DNA from 4 places in the Peribacillus sp. FSL E2-0218 genome. Region 2 is predicted to be linked to each of the others. Evidence: riboswitches for the same ligand, from Rfam matches in the RefSeq annotation. Region 2 holds a riboswitch; each other region holds the start of a gene.
The links. A riboswitch is a leader RNA that binds a small molecule or an ion and turns the genes downstream of it on or off. The one in region 2 is predicted to bind cobalamin.
Positions count from the first base shown of each region.

Region 1: another riboswitch for cobalamin. It lies ahead of MHI53_RS24535 (ABC transporter substrate-binding protein); the one in region 2 lies ahead of mmgD (citrate synthase).
Region 3: another riboswitch for cobalamin. It lies ahead of MHI53_RS04730 (acyl-CoA dehydrogenase family protein); the one in region 2 lies ahead of mmgD (citrate synthase).
Region 4: another riboswitch for cobalamin. It lies ahead of MHI53_RS02050 (hypothetical protein); the one in region 2 lies ahead of mmgD (citrate synthase).

Region 1 is NZ_CP150304.1:5,066,215-5,070,432, reverse strand. It holds tRNA gene MHI53_RS24545 (tRNA-Arg) at 98-171, opposite strand; gene MHI53_RS24540 (polysaccharide deacetylase family protein) at 391-1,254, shown strand; cobalamin riboswitch at 1,332-1,506, shown strand; gene MHI53_RS24535 (ABC transporter substrate-binding protein) at 1,657-2,628, shown strand; gene MHI53_RS24530 (iron ABC transporter permease) at 2,591-3,658, shown strand; gene MHI53_RS24525 (heme ABC transporter ATP-binding protein) at 3,651-4,218, shown strand, end outside.
Region 2 is NZ_CP150304.1:185,332-189,549, forward strand. It holds gene MHI53_RS01060 (ABC transporter ATP-binding protein) at 1-1,284, opposite strand, end outside; cobalamin riboswitch at 1,501-1,699, shown strand; gene mmgD (citrate synthase) at 1,918-3,045, shown strand; gene prpD (2-methylcitrate dehydratase) at 3,136-4,218, shown strand, end outside.
Region 3 is NZ_CP150304.1:981,837-986,054, reverse strand. It holds gene MHI53_RS04735 (NAD(P)-dependent oxidoreductase) at 1-519, opposite strand, end outside; gene MHI53_RS04730 (acyl-CoA dehydrogenase family protein) at 535-2,241, opposite strand; cobalamin riboswitch at 2,498-2,694, opposite strand; gene MHI53_RS04725 (histidine--tRNA ligase) at 2,821-4,110, opposite strand.
Region 4 is NZ_CP150304.1:420,867-425,084, forward strand. It holds gene MHI53_RS02045 (ABC transporter substrate-binding protein) at 77-1,015, opposite strand; gene MHI53_RS02050 (hypothetical protein) at 1,019-1,618, opposite strand; cobalamin riboswitch at 1,725-1,940, opposite strand; gene MHI53_RS02055 (MoxR family ATPase) at 2,130-3,086, shown strand; gene MHI53_RS02060 (DUF58 domain-containing protein) at 3,146-4,218, shown strand, end outside.

The DNA of each region.
Region 1 (4,218 bases), 300 kb from region 2:
AATAAACAGGTAGAAAGTTATTTTGTAATTTTATTTTAGGAAAACAAACTGTTATATAAAACAAAAAACCCCTTAACATGTAAGGGGTTTTTTTTAGCGTCCCAGATAGGAATCGAACCTACGACCTACAGCTTAGGAGGCTGTCGCTCTATCCTGCTGAGCTACTGGGACATGTTAAAAGGTCGACGACTTGTTTATTATATTTGTTATAGGCAAACTTTTCAAGTGAGTAGCTTATAATTATGAAAAAAAATGCCTGGCGGGTCATATAACGATGATTTTTACCTTTTATTGCGTTAATTGGGATACTTTATTATTCGCTGATTTTCTGGTACTATTATGCTAGAAAAAAATAGGAGAATGATAGTGGGAAAATACAGATTGGTATGGATGGCAGCAGTGTTTGTAGTTTTCATTTTAGCTGGCTGTTCACAAGGTGTTTTAGAGAAAATAGGTAAAAAGACGGCTGCGCCGATTGTGGAAGAGAATATCGAGGTGGCTGCAGCAGAGGAGAATGAGGCCGAAATAGATTCGGAGGATGGAGCAAATCCTGAACGAATCGACACGAGTGGCTGGATAAGGGCCGAGTCCGCGGTTAGGCTTCCGATATTGATGTATCACAGCATATCGGAGGGGAATAACCTTCGGGTGCCGAAGGAGGAATTCCGGCTGCAAATGGCTTGGCTTCGGGAAAATGGCTACCAGACTTTATCGCCTAATGAAGCCTTTCTCGTTTTAAGCGAAAATATAATGCCAAGTGAAAAGTGTGTCTGGATTACTTTTGATGATGGCTATACAGATAACTACACCGAGGCTTTTCCTATATTGAAGGAATATGAGTTGAAAGCGACCATCTTCATGATCGGGAAGTCCATTGGTAAAGCTCATCACCTGACGGAAGATCAAATGATGGAGATGAGTGCGAATGGGATTTCCATCGAGAGTCATACAATCAACCATCTTGAGCTGAACCGGATGACTTCCGGACAGCAGGAAGCTGAAATGGTCCAGTCCAAGGATTTATTCGATCGCATTCTGAACCAGGAGACGACGGTACTTTCGTATCCAGTCGGCCGTTATAACGAGGAGAGCCTCAGGTTATCGGAAGAAGCCGGATACAAGATGGCAGTCACCACCGAACCTGGCGGGGCAACAAGTGATCAAGGGATGCATGCCCTGCATCGCGTTCGGATTTCACCGGGATTATCCGTAGGGGGATTTGCATCACTGATTGAAAATGCGTCCAATTACTGAAGCTGGACCGGCGTTTTGTGAAAAATCACCCAATAATCGCTTCTTGCATGGTGTATAATGATAAGCAGTGAAAATTATATACATATGAACGATTTGGTGTCTAAATGACTTAAAAGGGAAGCTGGTTCAATGCCAGCGCGGTCCCGCCACTGTATATGGGAGCTGACGGCTGTATGCCACTGTTTGGGATATGGGAGATGCCGTTGACGATGACCATGAGCCAGGAGACCTGCCAAGATTCGTACACCTGTGACCCACGCGGATGGGGAGGTGTGTGGCAGACCGTAAAGAGTCCGTAATGATATTGTTGCCATACAAGCATCTTCCGTTTGACGGGGGATGCTTTTTGTCATGAGGTCCTCGCTTAAGGCGGGCTAAAACTAAATGAAATGATTGTGGGGAATGAACGTGAAGAAGATTTTTGGCCTGATACTGGTGATGGTGCTGACGGCTGGCATGATGGTTGGCTGCAGCGGCACGGCCGATGAAGGAAAAGGAAAGCAGCAGACGAATCAGGCTACACAACAAGCCTTCCCGGTTACGATTAAAGATGCAACGGGCGAAAAGGTGACGATAGAAGAAAAACCGAAGAAAATCGTTACGTTGATACCAAGCAATACGGAAGTGGTCTTTGCGCTTGGTTTAGGTAATAAGGTTATTGGCGTGTCCGACAATGATAATTACCCGGAAGAAACGAAGGATATCGAAAAAGTGGGCGGCATGGAGATGAACACGGAATTGATCGTATCCTTGAAGCCCGATCTTGTTCTTGCCCATGCATCGAGTGCCCATAATTCGAAGGAGGGGCTCCAGCAGCTTAAGGATGCGGGAATAGATGTGCTTGTAGTCAATGATGCCCAAAGCTTCAATGAGGTGTACAAATCCATTGATATGATCGGGATGGCAACAGGCGAGCAAGCTAAGGCAAAAGACATCATCACGGACATGAAAACGAAGCTGAAGGTTATTTCTGAGAAGGCCAAATCGGTAAAGGAATCGGAAAGAAAGACCGTTTTAGTGGAGGTTTCGCCGTCCCCGGATATCTATACACCTGGTAAAAATACATTCATGAATGAAATGCTTGTGATGATCTCAGCTGATAATGCTGCAGCGGATGTGGATGGCTGGGCCAAAATGGATGAAGAGTCGATGATTGCAGCCAATCCGGATGTCATCATTACGACTTATGGTTATTACACAAAAGACCCGGTAAGTGGAGTGACGGGCCGAAAAGGGTGGCAAGACGTAACGGCGGTTAAGAATGCCCAAGTCTTTGATGTCCATTCCGACTTGGTGACCCGTTCAGGTCCACGTTTAATAGAGGGAGTAGAGGAACTTGCCAAATCAATCTATCCGAACGTATTTGACAACTAAATGGGCGCTTGCTTATTTGCTTGCGTCATTGTTTTTACTTTTTGCCAGTACGATCGGCATCTCATTCGGTTCGGTGTCCGTACCGATCCCCGTACTTATGCAAATAATCGGCAAGGAGATTTTTCATTTGCCGATTTCCGCTGATCCCGATGTGATGCTGACGAATATCGTGATGAACATCCGTTTGCCGCGTGTATTGCTTGCTGGTTTGGTCGGGGCATGCTTGGCGATCGCGGGTGCGGCATTTCAGGGGCTGCTCCGGAATCCGCTTGCCGATCCCTACACGCTCGGGATATCGTCAGGAGCATCAGTCGGGGCAGTGGTGACGTTATTCCTGAATATATCACTCCCGTTCATCGGCTTATATACGCTTCCTGCATTGAGCATCTTATGTTCCGTGATTACGATTTTTTGTGTGCTGACATTCGCAAAAAAAATGGATCGATCGATGAAGGTCGAAACGATCATTTTGACCGGAATCATCTTCAGCTCGTTTTTAAGCGCCTTCATATCCTTGATGATTGCGTTGACGGGGGAGGAATTAAGACAAATCATCGGCTGGCTCATGGGCAGCGTGTCCATGCGCGGGTGGAATTATATCGGAATCATTCTGCCGTTTTTCATCATTGGCTCGTTGATTCTGATCATGAATACGAGGGAATTGAATGCGATGACCTTCGGGGAGGACCGGGCAAAACATTTAGGTGTCGACGTGCAGAGGCGGAAAATGTGGATCCTGATCGCGGGCTCGATATTGACGGGCGCAGCGGTTGCCGTTTCAGGCACGATCGGCTTTGTAGGGCTGGTGATTCCCCATTTGGTCCGGAGGATATGGGGGCCAGATCATAGGCATCTGCTTCCGTTATCATTGCTGGTAGGAAGCGGGTTCTTGATTTTGGCAGATCTTGTGGCACGGACGATCATCGCCCCGTCGGAACTGCCGATCGGGGTCATCACCTCACTGATCGGGGCACCTGCATTTGCCCTCATTTTATTAAGGAGACGGAGAGTGGGTAGGACGGATGCTTGAAGTTAAAGGGTTAACAGGTGGATATGATAACAAAAGCGTTTTGGATTCCATCTCTTTCGACGTTCAAAAAGGAGAACTATTCGGGATCCTCGGTCCAAACGGCAGCGGAAAAACGACGCTGTTGAGTATGCTCAGCGGGGTGCTCGCTTACAAGCAAGGAAGCATACGGATCAAAGGAAAAGATTTGCAGGATTATTCGGCAAAACAGCTTGCACGGGTCATTGCGGTGCTTCCTCAACATTCCTCGTTAGCTTTTTCGTATACGGTGAAGGAAACGGTCTCGCTTGGGAGGTACGCCCATCAAACAGGCTGGTTCCACAGCTGGTCTGAGGAGGATGAAAGGATTGTCCAACGGGTGATGAAACAAACGGGAGTGGCCGAATTCCAGGATCTTCATTTCGAACGGCTATCAGGAGGGGAGAGACAGCGGGTCTTGCTGGCCCAGGCGCTGGCCCAGGAGCCTGAAGTACTTTTTTTGGATGAGCCGACGAACCACTTGGATCTATCGTATCAAAAGGAACTTCTTGATTTGATGAGGAAGATGGCAAAGGAGCAGGAAT
Region 2 (4,218 bases):
AATCGTACCGGATACAATCGGACTTTCCTGTGAAACATAGCCGATTTGGCTTCTCCATGAGTAAAGCGTGAAATCATTTATCGATGTCCCGCCTATGGATATCGAGCCCTGCTGTGGTTTATAAAATCGCTCAAACAAAGAGAAAAGGGTCGTTTTCCCGCTGCCGCTTGGCCCGACAATCGCGGTGACCTTGCCTGCTTCAACCGTGAAGTTGATATCTTTTAGCACTTGTTCACCATCGTGATAACGATAATCCAGGTGATCTACCGTGATGGTTTGACTGGAATTTTGAACTTCCATCTTTGCATCTTCTTCCTCTTCAGAATCCAAGATGGCAATGATGCGTTCCGTGGCACCGGTAGCTTTTTGGAATTGCGTAAAGAATGCTGCCAATTGCGCCATGGGCATGATGATCTGGAAAAGATACATGATGAATGCAACTAGTGCTCCTGCTGACAGGGCCCCTGATGAAACACGCATCCCGCCATATCCTAAAATGAGTACGAGTAGGGCCATCATGACGAGACTCATCAACGGACCGATCAGCGCTTGGATTTTTGCTTCCTTTAAACCAAAATGGAATAATTGGGTGATTCCCTTTTTTCCATTTTCATATTCGAAGGTTTCTGCATTCGATGCTTTAACAAGCCGGATTTCCGTAAGCACCTGCTGGAGGACGGCGGTGAAGCTCGCTGTCTCATCCTGCATCCCTTTCGATATGCGGTGCATTTTCTTCCCCAGTGGCAGTAATAGTAAAACGGAGAGCGGGATGGCTATGAACATCAACAGTGACATTTTCCAATCAAGCAAAAATAACACGATCATGGCGCCGACAATGGATATGATGCCGGTGACGAAATTGGATAGGTGTTCCGAAATCAAGCCTTTCACTACCGTTGTATCATTTGTCATCCGACTGACCGTTTCGCCCGATGGATGTTCATCGAAGTAATCCACGGGTAATACGAGCAATTTTTTCCATAGTTGATCGCGGATGCCGGCGACAACAGATTGACCGATCTTATTCAATAAATAGATGGAAAATCCGCTGGCCAATGCTTGAACGATAATGGCAAGCACGAGAAGTGTGACCCGTTCCGCATTTAGCGAACTGAGGGAGAAATCATTGATAAGATTTTTTGTGAATAATGGGACCAATAAACTTACGCCAGTTGTGCTTAAGCTTAATAGTAATGCAATCCCGATCATTATTTTAGAAGGCTTCGTTTGTTGGACCAATCGGATGAACTGGCTCCAGCCTTTTTGTTTTTTTTCTGGTTTCATTTATTAACATCCCTTCTTGAGCTTCATTATAAACGGTAGTATACAAAGAAGTTATGAATTGAATATGAACTATTTTTAATAACTTGCTTGTTATGGGTAAAAGAACCACCTGGCTACCTTTAATGTGGACAGGCAGGCGCCGATGCAAACATGAGCTTGATACTGAAAAAGGTAATTGTAATATTTGGAACATTTTGTTATATTTAAGTAGAAAATTAAATAATGAAATTAATAGGTGCAGATGAATTTATCTGTTTATCTGCTTAAAAGGGAAGTCGGTTAGATTCCGACGCTGTCCCGCAACTGTATTTGGGAGCGATTCGAAAAATATCCACTGTTTCTGCACTGGAAATGGGAAGGGTTCGAAGAGCGAAGATCATAAGCCAGGAGACCTGCCTAATTAATGTGCATCAAGTACCTACGAGGATAGGGGGTGTTAATTGCGGACTTTTTGGCATGAAAAATTTTGATCATTTCTCATGTTTATTTGAGTACTCTTCGTAAATTAACAGCTTCCTCTGGAAGTTGTTTTTTTTATGTCAGTTTAATGGGAAAATCGTTGAATTACAAGAGATTCCGACAAATTTTGATAACGCTTTCAAAAAAGTAGCTTATTCAGAGGAGGAATGAAAGATGAAGGAACAAGGAACTTATTCCCCTGGGCTTGATGGAATTGTAGCAGCTGAAACAAAGCTATCTTTCCTGGATACAGTTCAGAGTGAGATTGTTATACGAGGATATGATCTTATCGATTTATCTGAAAAGATGGGATACTTGGAGATTGTCCATTTGCTGCTTCACGATAGGCTCCCGAATGCTGCGGAAAAGGGGCGGCTTGAACAGGCTTTGAAAAATGAATATGAAATCCCGGAAGCTATCCTGGAATTGTTAAAGCTATTGCCGGGGAAAACACATCCGATGGATGCTCTCAGAACAGGCATTTCAGCATTGGCTGGATATGATGCAAACATTGATGATCGTTCCTCCTCGGTGAATCGAGAGCGGGCTTACAAATTATTAGGGAATGTCCCTGCCATCGTCGCAAACAGTTATCGAATCCTGAATAAGCAAGAGGTTGTTCTTGCGAATAAGGATCTATCTTATAGTTCCAATTTTTACTACATGATTACGGGCAAGGTTCCATCGGCAATGGAAGAAAAAATCTTTGACCAATCATTATTATTGTATAGCGAACATGAAATGCCTAATTCCACTTTCACGGCAAGAGTAATCGCCTCGACGCTTTCCGATTTATATGGGGCTTTGACGGGAGCTGTAGCTTCCCTAAAGGGCAACCTGCATGGAGGAGCCAATGAAGCGGTCATGTACATGCTATTGGAGGCGGGTACCGTCGCGAAATTCGAGCGGCTGCTTGATGGGAAATTGGCAAATAAAGAAAAAATCATGGGGTTTGGCCATCGCGTCTATATGAAGAAAATGGATCCAAGGGCATTGATCATGAAGCAAGCATTAAAGCAGCTTTGTGATGCCAAAGGGGACGACCGTCTTTATAAAATGTGTGAAGCGGGGGAAGTGATCATGGAAAGGGAAAAAGGCCTTTATCCGAATCTCGATTACTATGCAGCGCCGGTTTACTATATGCTGGGCCTTCCCATTGCCATATATACACCGATTTTCTTCAGTGCGAGAACAGTGGGTTTATGTGCTCACGTGATTGAGCAGCACGCAAACAACCGTCTCTTCCGACCTCGTGTGAGTTATATAGGCGAGCGTCATAACCGCAATGTCATTTCCAACTAAGGAAATGTAGATTACTAGCCCGCCAGATGGACGTTCTGACCAACGTCCATCATTATAATAAACAAATTTGCCACGAAAGGGAAGATGAGAATGCTAAAAACGAATGGTATCAATCAAACGGATGTGTTATTGGAAGACATTGCGGATTATGTAATGAAAAAAGAGATCATTAGCGATGAAGCATATGAAACGGCTCGTTACGTTCTTCTCGATACAATCGGCTGCGGGATTTTAGCGCTTCACTATCCTGAATGCACCAAATTATTAGGACCCGTCGTTCCCGGCACGGTCGTTCCAAATGGGACCCGCGTTCCAGGGACTTCATATGTACTGGATCCAGTGAAGGGTGCATTCAATATTGGTTGCATGATTCGCTGGCTGGATTATAACGATACATGGCTGGCGGCGGAATGGGGACATCCTTCTGATAACTTGGGAGGGATCTTGGCGGTGGCTGATTACGTAAGCCGTGTGAATATGGCAGAGGGGAAAAAAGCATTATCTGTTAGAGACGTCCTGGAAATGATGATTAAAGCACATGAGATTCAAGGCGTACTGGCGCTGGAAAATAGCTTGAACCGGGTTGGCCTAGACCATGTCCTATTTGTAAAGGTGGCTACGGCGGCGGTAGTCACAAAAGCTTTGGGCGGAACGAGGGAAGAAATCATCCATGCATTATCCAATGCGTGGATCGATAATTCAAGCCTGCGTACGTATCGCCACACTCCAAATACCGGATCGCGCAAATCTTGGGCAGCTGGCGATGCCACAAGCAGGGCCGTACAGTTGGCCATGATGGCCCTCAAAGGAGAAATGGGATATCCAACAGCCCTTTCGGCGCCAGGCTGGGGGTTCCAGGATGTATTATTCAATAAGAAGGAATTGAAGCTTTCACGCAAGCTCGATTCCTATGTGATGGAAAATGTCTTATTCAAAGTATCCTATCCGGCGGAGTTCCATGCGCAAACGGCAGCGGAGTGTGCAGTGAAACTTCATCCGGAAGTGAAGGATCGCCTTGAAGAAATAGATAAAATCAAAATCACCACACATGAATCTGCCATTCGCATCATTGATAAGGAAGGGCCATTGAACAATCCGGCCGATCGCGATCATTGCATCCAATATATTACGGCAGTCGGTTTGATCCACGGCGATGTGACAGCTGACCACTAT
Region 3 (4,218 bases), 800 kb from region 2:
CAGCTTTGTATTCGTACCGCTGTCGATTTGATCATTCACATGAAAAATATTCTCGCCCATTGCGTCAAACAAAGGCCTGGCCTTATCGAAGACATTCTTTGAACCGCCTACCATGAAGGTGAGCGTTCGGTTTACCGCCCCTATCACGCCGCCACTGACGGGTGCCGCGAGAAAATCAACACCCTTTTTCTTGGCAGCCTCTTCGATGCGGATATTCAATTCAGGGGCTACCGTACTCGTATCGATCAGCATAACAGCGGAATCGACGAGATAAACGAGTCCTTTTTCTCCTAGAAAAACTTCTTCCACTGCCTGAGAGGATGGAAGACTTGTAAGGATCACATCACATTGTTTCACCATAGTTTCAATCGATACGCCAATCGTTCCTCCTGATTGATGAAAGGACATTTCAGCTTCTTTGTTCAAATCCATTCCATACACTGTAAAATTGGAAAGTAGTAAACTTTGCGACATAGGCAGACCCATATTGCCCAACCCGATAAACCCGATTTTTTTCATTAGGCTTCACTCCGTTCACACCTTATATTTTTCTTGATCAGCCATTCTTTCTGCAATTTCACGTTTTTGTATAAACAGATTCCTAAAGAGTGGAACAGCAAGGCTGCGAACTTCTTCCAATAATACTTTTCTGCTTGCTTCACCCGATTCCGTTCCCGTTAAAATCAACACGGCCATCTCTTCAACTCTGCGATACCCCTCTTCACAGATAACGTTCGTCATATTCTCTTTCAGCCGCTCTTTTTCCATCCCGTTCTTTTGTATCGCTTTTTCCGTGCGAATGACCGATGATTCCATCACATGAATTTCCTTCACCATGTCTGCAAGCAAACGGGAATATTCTTGTTCCTGTTGAATGTTGATATTGGCATGTATCAATGCTTTCAAAGATTTGTGAAGAAGCATGTTAGAAAACTGGATGTATTGCCGGTTTCGGTTCACCTCCTCATCAAATAAAGGGTTCAACCATGTGCCGCCGTTTTGAAACCCCTTTTTCATCAATAATTTGGCAATGGTCAGACGGTTTATTTCATTCGTTCCTTCAAAAATCCGGCTAATCCGGGCATCCCGATATAATCGTTCCACTTCGTACTCTTGCATGTAGCCATAACCCCCATGAATTTGTAAAGCCTCATCCACGATTCGATCAAGGATCTCGGAGCAATGAACTTTATTGATCGCACATTCGGCTGCATAGTTTGCCAGTTTTCCCAATTGTTCATCGAGAGGTTCGTCCGTTTCGAATACGTTGTCCAAGCTATCAGCCGTTCTGTAGGCCGCACTTTCCGCTCCATAAATCGCAATCGCCATATTCGCAATCTTTTCTTGTATCATCGAAAAACCGATGATCGTCCGGTTAAATTGTTTACGCTGTTTCGCGTAGTTAACGGCAAGCTCCAATGCTTGCTTGGATGCTCCGATGTTAGAAAAGGAGAGCTTCAATCGCGCCATGTTTAGAATATTCAATGCTACATGATGGCCTTGCCCGACTTTTCCCAGAACATTCTGCGCCGGTACACTGACATCTTCCAAAATTAAAGTGGCTGTCGAAGACCCTTTTATCCCCATTTTCTTCTCTTCGGGACCGACGGAAACCCCTTTGAACATTCTGTCTACAATGAATGCAGTCATGCTGTCATTTGTTTTGGCAAAGACAACATATACATCGGCTACTTGTGCGTTCGTGATCCACTGTTTTTCACCATTTAATAGCCAGGCTGTCCCCTGCTCATTTAAGACCGCCGTCGTTTTGGCGTTAAGCGCGTCTGATCCCGCGTTATTTTCCGTTAAGGCATAAGCACCAATCCATTCTCCTGATGCAAGTTTTGGCAAGTATTTTTGCTTTTGCTCTTCTGTCCCGTAATAAACGTACGGGAGGGTCCCTACACCTGCATGTATATTAAAGGAGACGCTGAAAGAACCGCCAAATCCCATCTTCTCGGCCACAAGCCCTGAAAGCTTTTTATTCAGGGACAATCCGCCATACGACTCTGGAACCTCTACGCTGAGTAAGCCGAGCTCTCCCGCTTCTTGAAACAATTTTTTCACCTTGCCGTGATCATGCCGATCGATCGAATCCAGCAGGGGCATTATTTCGTTTTTGACAAAGAGCTCTGTAGTCTTTGATATGAGATGATCTTCCTCATTAAAATCCTCTGGTGTAAATCCTGCCGTGTCCAGTTTATGAGGAAATAAAGGTTCGTTACATTGAAGTTCACCCATTTCTTTCCTCCTCATTTCAACTCATCGCCCTCTTCTCTCGGGCAGGCTTCCCAGTTTATTGTAAGCCCTTTCAACATTGCTCACATACACTACTTTTTCTGCACAGCTCCTGATGATGATCTTAAAATAAAAAAACAACTTCCAATAAAGAAGTTGTTAAGTTCGAATTGATACGTAAATAAACATGTTTTCCCATGATAAAATAAAAACATGCAGATCAATCGCTCGCACTTAACACCCCCTATCCTCGTAGGTATAGATGTGTGCTGAAACAGGCAGGTCTCCTGGCTTATGATCATCACTCCCCGAACCTTCCCATCTTCATGTTTCTGAAGACAGTGGTTTATCCGGATCGCTCCCAAATACAGTTGCGGGACAGCGTCGGGCTCTAACCGACTTCCCTATTATGTAGATGAAAAAATATCAATCTACACCCGTTTCTACACGTATGAAGTTTTCCAATCAAACATATCAAATATTTAGTAAATTTACAAATATTTGATATGTTTGATTTAATCTATCATTTATAACGGCTTAAGATTCATCCGAATGCACTTAATCTTAATGCCTCGTCCCTCATCAGCCTTCACTGAACGAAAAAGGCTCCATTCTTTCTTCACCAGAGAACATATCTTTAATTTTAATTTGATTATTTTTCACCTCGTTCTCTCCTATGATGATGACATTACGAAATTTCTCTTTATTTGCTTTATCTAAGGCTTTACCGAGCCTTTTCTTTCCCATTTCATATTCCACCTTATATCCTTTATCCCTTAGGTGCCTTGCGACTACTAATGCTTGCTTTTCAGTATTTATCGGGATCACATAAAAATCCACATCATGATTTTCCACGATATTTTCCTTCGAAGATAGTAAGGCCGTATAAATAACATCCAGACCCAATGAAATCCCCACCGTTGAAAAGCTTTCATTCGTCCCGATCAGTCCACCAATGGCATTGTCATACCTTCCGCCACTGCCAATACTTGATTTAATGCTTTTATCAGATAAAAATATCTCATAAATCGTTCCAGTATATATCTCCAGCCCTCTTGCTAAAAATGGATTGAATGTACATTGCTTATCGACACCAAGGAATTCGAGATAAGATTCCAGCTCTTTTAATTCTGCTACTCCCTGCTTAATTTGTTGATTCCGTTCACTGAGAGGCTCGAAATAGCCCGAACTGGCATTATCCTCGGCGGTTATAAAGCGATTAATCGAATTGATGGTTGAAGGCAGCAGCCCTTGTTCCCTTAGCTCCACCGTAACAGCCTCCGATCCGACTTTTTCAAGTTTATCAAGTATCAATATCACTTTATTGATCTTTTCATCTGTTGTTCCAAAAGCCTCAAGCATTCCAGCTAATAATTTTCGATTATTATATTGGATGCTTACCTTTAAACCAAGCTTCCGGAATGCATCCAATGCCATCGTCATTAATTCCGCTTCAGCAACTTGAGATTCTATACCCACTATATCGACGTCACATTGTGTAAATTCACGAAGCCTTCCCGTTTTTATCGGTCCATCCCTGAAAACTTTACCTATCTCATATCTTTTAAAAGGTCTCCTTATGCTTGGATTCATTGCAACTACTTTTGCAAAGGGAATAGTGAGGTCGTATCGCAGCGCCAAATCTCTTTCTCCCCTGTCTGTTAAGGTATACATTTCCTCTAATATTTCGGCACCCCCGCCATACTTGGAAGCTAGCAATTCCGTGTAATTTAATATCGGTGTTTCCAATGGCTTACATCCGTATTGGATAAAAACGTCTTCTATTGTCCTTCTGATGCCTCTTCGTATCACTTCTGTATCCGGTAAATAATCTTGAGTGCCCTTTACGTTTTGGTAATCCATTTTTCTCATCATTCATTCCTCCAATTTTTATTAAAATAAAAAAACCGCACGAGATTTAAGTTTTATAACTTAATCCATGCGGTTTAATGATAAATAGCCTTCCTATATGCCGATTTT
Region 4 (4,218 bases), 240 kb from region 2:
CCATTGCCATCACTTAATGTAGCGAATGATATGAATGGAAGGATGCCCCGATATATCGGAGCATCCTTGTTCAATATTATTTAAATAAGTCCGGGTAAACGGTTTTAGCAGCAAGTTCTACCGCTTCACCGATCCTTGGTCCGGGACGGGACATGACACTTTCATCAAGCAGGTGGACGTCATCGTTTTTCACGGCAGCGATTTCTTCCCAACCTTTACGTGATTTTATTTCATCAACGGCATCTTTTACATAGGTTGCAGTGGTAAGGATCGTTTCCGGGTTGCGCTTGACGACTTCTTCCCCGGATATTTTAACCCAGCCCTTTTGGTCGGCAAAGACGTTTTTAATGCCAGCGGTTTCCAGGATTTCTTGTTGGAAGGTTTCGTCACCTGTTGTATAGATTTCCGGAGCCGGACTGATTTCAAAATATGTTTGCTCCTGTTCATCCAAGGTTCCCACTTTTTCCTCGACACTTGCTATTTGGGATTTGATATCCTTCACCAATGCATCGCCTTTCTTGGTAACTCCCATCACTTTGGCAATCTGCTCAATATCTCCGTATACGTCATCGAAATTGGCTGCCGATTTAATGATGAATATAGGGATGCCGGCATCTTCGAGTGGCTTCAGCGTCGCTTCATCGCCAACGGTATAAGCGATGATCGCATCTGGCTTCAGGGCTATGATCTTTTCTGCATTGATATTCACGGAATCTGAAACATGTTCGATTTTCTTCGCTTCCTCGGGATAATTATCGAAGTCCGTCACGCCAACCACTTTCTTCCCCTGTCCTAAGGCAAATAGAATTTCGGTATTGCTAGGCTGCAGTGAAACGACTTTTTCTGGTGCCTTATAGAATTTTATTTTCTTTCCAGTATCATCTGTAACGGTATAGCTCTTCGCCTCGTTCGCTTTTTTATCATCTTTTGCAGATTGATCCGTTACGCCACATCCTGTAAGGAAAAGGGCGAGCATAAGCATGGAAATCCAGCTGAATCTTTGGGTACATTTCATTATTTATTCCTCCATCTGTTTTTTCATCGGTTTAGTAGGATAAGATTTGCTAATAAAAGGTATTTCTTCAAAGCCTTGTCGCTTATTAACGTAGACTGCCATTACGAATAAAACGTTTGCAAGCAAGTGGGCGTAATCGAAAAGGATGTCCGGAACTTCCCTTTCCAGACTGACTTTGTGCAAAGCGCGGACGGACTTTTTGGCTTCGCTGCGGCAGGCATGCAGGGCACATGCCGCCGTTGACCCTTGGGGGAGCACAAATGTCTGGATCTGTTCTTTAACTTCTGCGACATACCGGTCATAAATCGAACTTAAATGGTCCAGGTCATGGTCGCTGATGGCTAGTTTTCCACGGACTGAACCATTTAGATGATAGGCCATGGGCAGCAAAACCATTAAATCCCGGTGAACGTCAGGAACATCCTTCGTCAGGGATGCGGCCATGCCGATTCGCGTCGTCAAGGAGTCTGTTCGTATTTCAAAATCGACTGTGGAAGCGGATTCGCGCATGTATGGATAGCATAAAAAACGAAGGTCTTTCTTTGCCATAACTCTTCCTCCTTTACGTAGTTTGGTGAATGACTGCCGTATCGCTTTTCGCATCAAAACAAAAAGCCGACCAAGAGTTTTGGTCGGCATCGAGCATCCATGTATTCCTAGTAGAAAAAAAGATGGAAGGCTGCCGTACAATCTCCTATCTTCCGAAGAGCATGATACGATAAAAAAAGGCAGGTCTCCTGGCTTGTGCGTCATTTTACTCTAAGAACCTTCCCATTTGATGATGGATAGCACAAATGTCCAATCCACCATCAAATAGTGGTATGCATCTTATTTCATTAGCACTTACAGTTGCGGAAACAGCTTCGGTTTTGAACCGAATTCCCTATTAAGCTGACAAGGCAGCACCCTTTTCTGCAAGGTTCATATTCACTTAGGATAAGTTTACCATACCTTTTTCCTTAAGCTGCACTAATATTTTTAGAGAATTTCGTTTATGGTTTACGGAATATCTAGTAAACTTACAATGTAAGGATTAATTGGCTGTTACTGTAAAGAGAAGTCGGAGATAGATTGGAAATGAGATAATCGTGATAGATTTCCCAGGAGGTAGCGAATGATTTATAAGCAGGCAAATCAAAAACTGGAAAAGGTTCTAGGAAATATTGAAAAAGTGATTATCGGAAAGCGGGATATTGCAGAACTGAGCATCGTCGCACTGCTTTCCGGTGGGCATGTTTTATTGGAGGATGTTCCGGGAGTAGGCAAGACAGTCATGGTCCGGGCGCTTGCCAAATCGATAAGTGCGAGCTTTAAGCGAATACAATTCACGCCTGATTTACTCCCTTCCGATGTAACCGGCGTTTCGATTTTCAACCCAAAGGAACAAGCGTTCATTTTTCGGCCAGGACCGATAATGGGACATATTATTTTGGCAGATGAAATTAACCGGACCTCTCCGAAAACGCAGTCTGCCCTGCTTGAAGCGATGGAGGAGGCAAGTGTGACGATCGATGGCGTCACCAGGGGATTGGAGCAGCCCTTTTTTGTCATGGCGACGCAGAACCCGATTGAGTACGAGGGCACATATCCGCTTCCGGAAGCGCAATTGGATCGATTCCTGTTAAAAATGAAGATGGGCTACCCGAGTGTTGCGGAAGAAATCGAGGTCCTGCAAAGAGCTCAATACATGGCTCCGCTTGAAGAGCTGGAATCAGTCATCACCTTGGAAGAATTGAAGGCCCTGCAGGCAGAGGCTAAGATGGTGATCGTGGATGACACAATAAAAGGATATATTGTTGAACTGGCCAATGAAACGAGGAGCCATCAGGCTGTCTATCTTGGGGTCAGTCCGCGTGGATCGATTGCTTTGATGAAGGCAGCCCAAGCTTATGCACTAATACAGGGCAGGGATTATGTCCTGCCGGATGATGTTCAATATTTAGCTCCGTTCGTTTTCTCCCACCGCCTGATTTTAAAACCTGAAGCGAATTATGATGGCTTCGATGCTGAAATGGTGATCACCGAAATTGTCGCGAAGACTCATGTGCCTGTGAAACGGGCCTTGTCATAATGCGTAGCTTCAATCATTTTCTAAAGAAAAACATGAATGCGGCCGGGTTGGTATTTCTTATGGCCACTTCCTTTTGCTTTGCGATGTTTCAAGGCGGATTTGTCAGTTGGTTCATTTTTTATTCGTTTTTGCCCTTTGCCGCGTATGCCATGATTCTGCTGTTTTATCCCCTTCACTCCATTACGGTTGAAAGAAACGTCAGCAAAAGAGAATGCCAGGCAGGTGAAACCGTTGAAATGAACCTGACGTTCACCCGTAAGAACCGGCTCCCGCTCTTATTTCTGGTGATAGAGGAGGAATTGCCAGGAGATATGGAAGATAGTGAAGATAGTGAAGATAGTGGGATTTATAGAAAGGCGCTGATCTTCCCTGGGTTCAAGCGTACCATCAGCTTGTCGTATGCTTTGGAGGGCCTGCCACGTGGTGAGCATAGGTTCCAATCGATCCGTTTTTTGATAGGGGACTTTTTTGGACTCGTTGAAAAGGAGGCGATATTCGATTCTCCTATGAATATAACCGTTTTCCCTACGTATCATGAGCTTGACTCCCTATATCTCGATCAATTGTTCAATCAGGGACAAGCAGGCCCGACAAAGAAAACACATCGGGAACATTCGGTGGTATCCGGGGTGAGGGAGTATCAGCCAGGTGATCAGCTTTCATGGATCAACTGGAAAGCGACGGCTCGAACGAGTGAGATCATGACGAAGGAATTCGAAGTGCAAAAAAATCGGGATGTATGGATCATCCTTGATAACCAGCCATCGATATCATTTGAAGAATCCATTATTGCGGCGGCTTCCTTTGTCCACAGCCTGTTAAAAAAGGGCATCCAGGTTGGTTATGCGAGTACGTCTTCGAGTCTAATCCTGCCTGCCGGGGCGGGCAGGAACCAGAGAAGGAAGATTTTTACCAGACTTGCTAAAGAAAGAACGGATGAAACAAATGCATTAGCTGATAAAGGAAGGAAGGGAAATTTGCCGGCAAACGCAGCCGTGATTTTCATCGTATCCGATTTGACCAGGGAAAAGATGGAACTATTAAATGCTTTCCGCACTAATCGAGGGTTAACGATGTTATGCATGAAGAATCCGGAAAATCTACTGGATGAGGAAAAAAGGGTAATGACTAC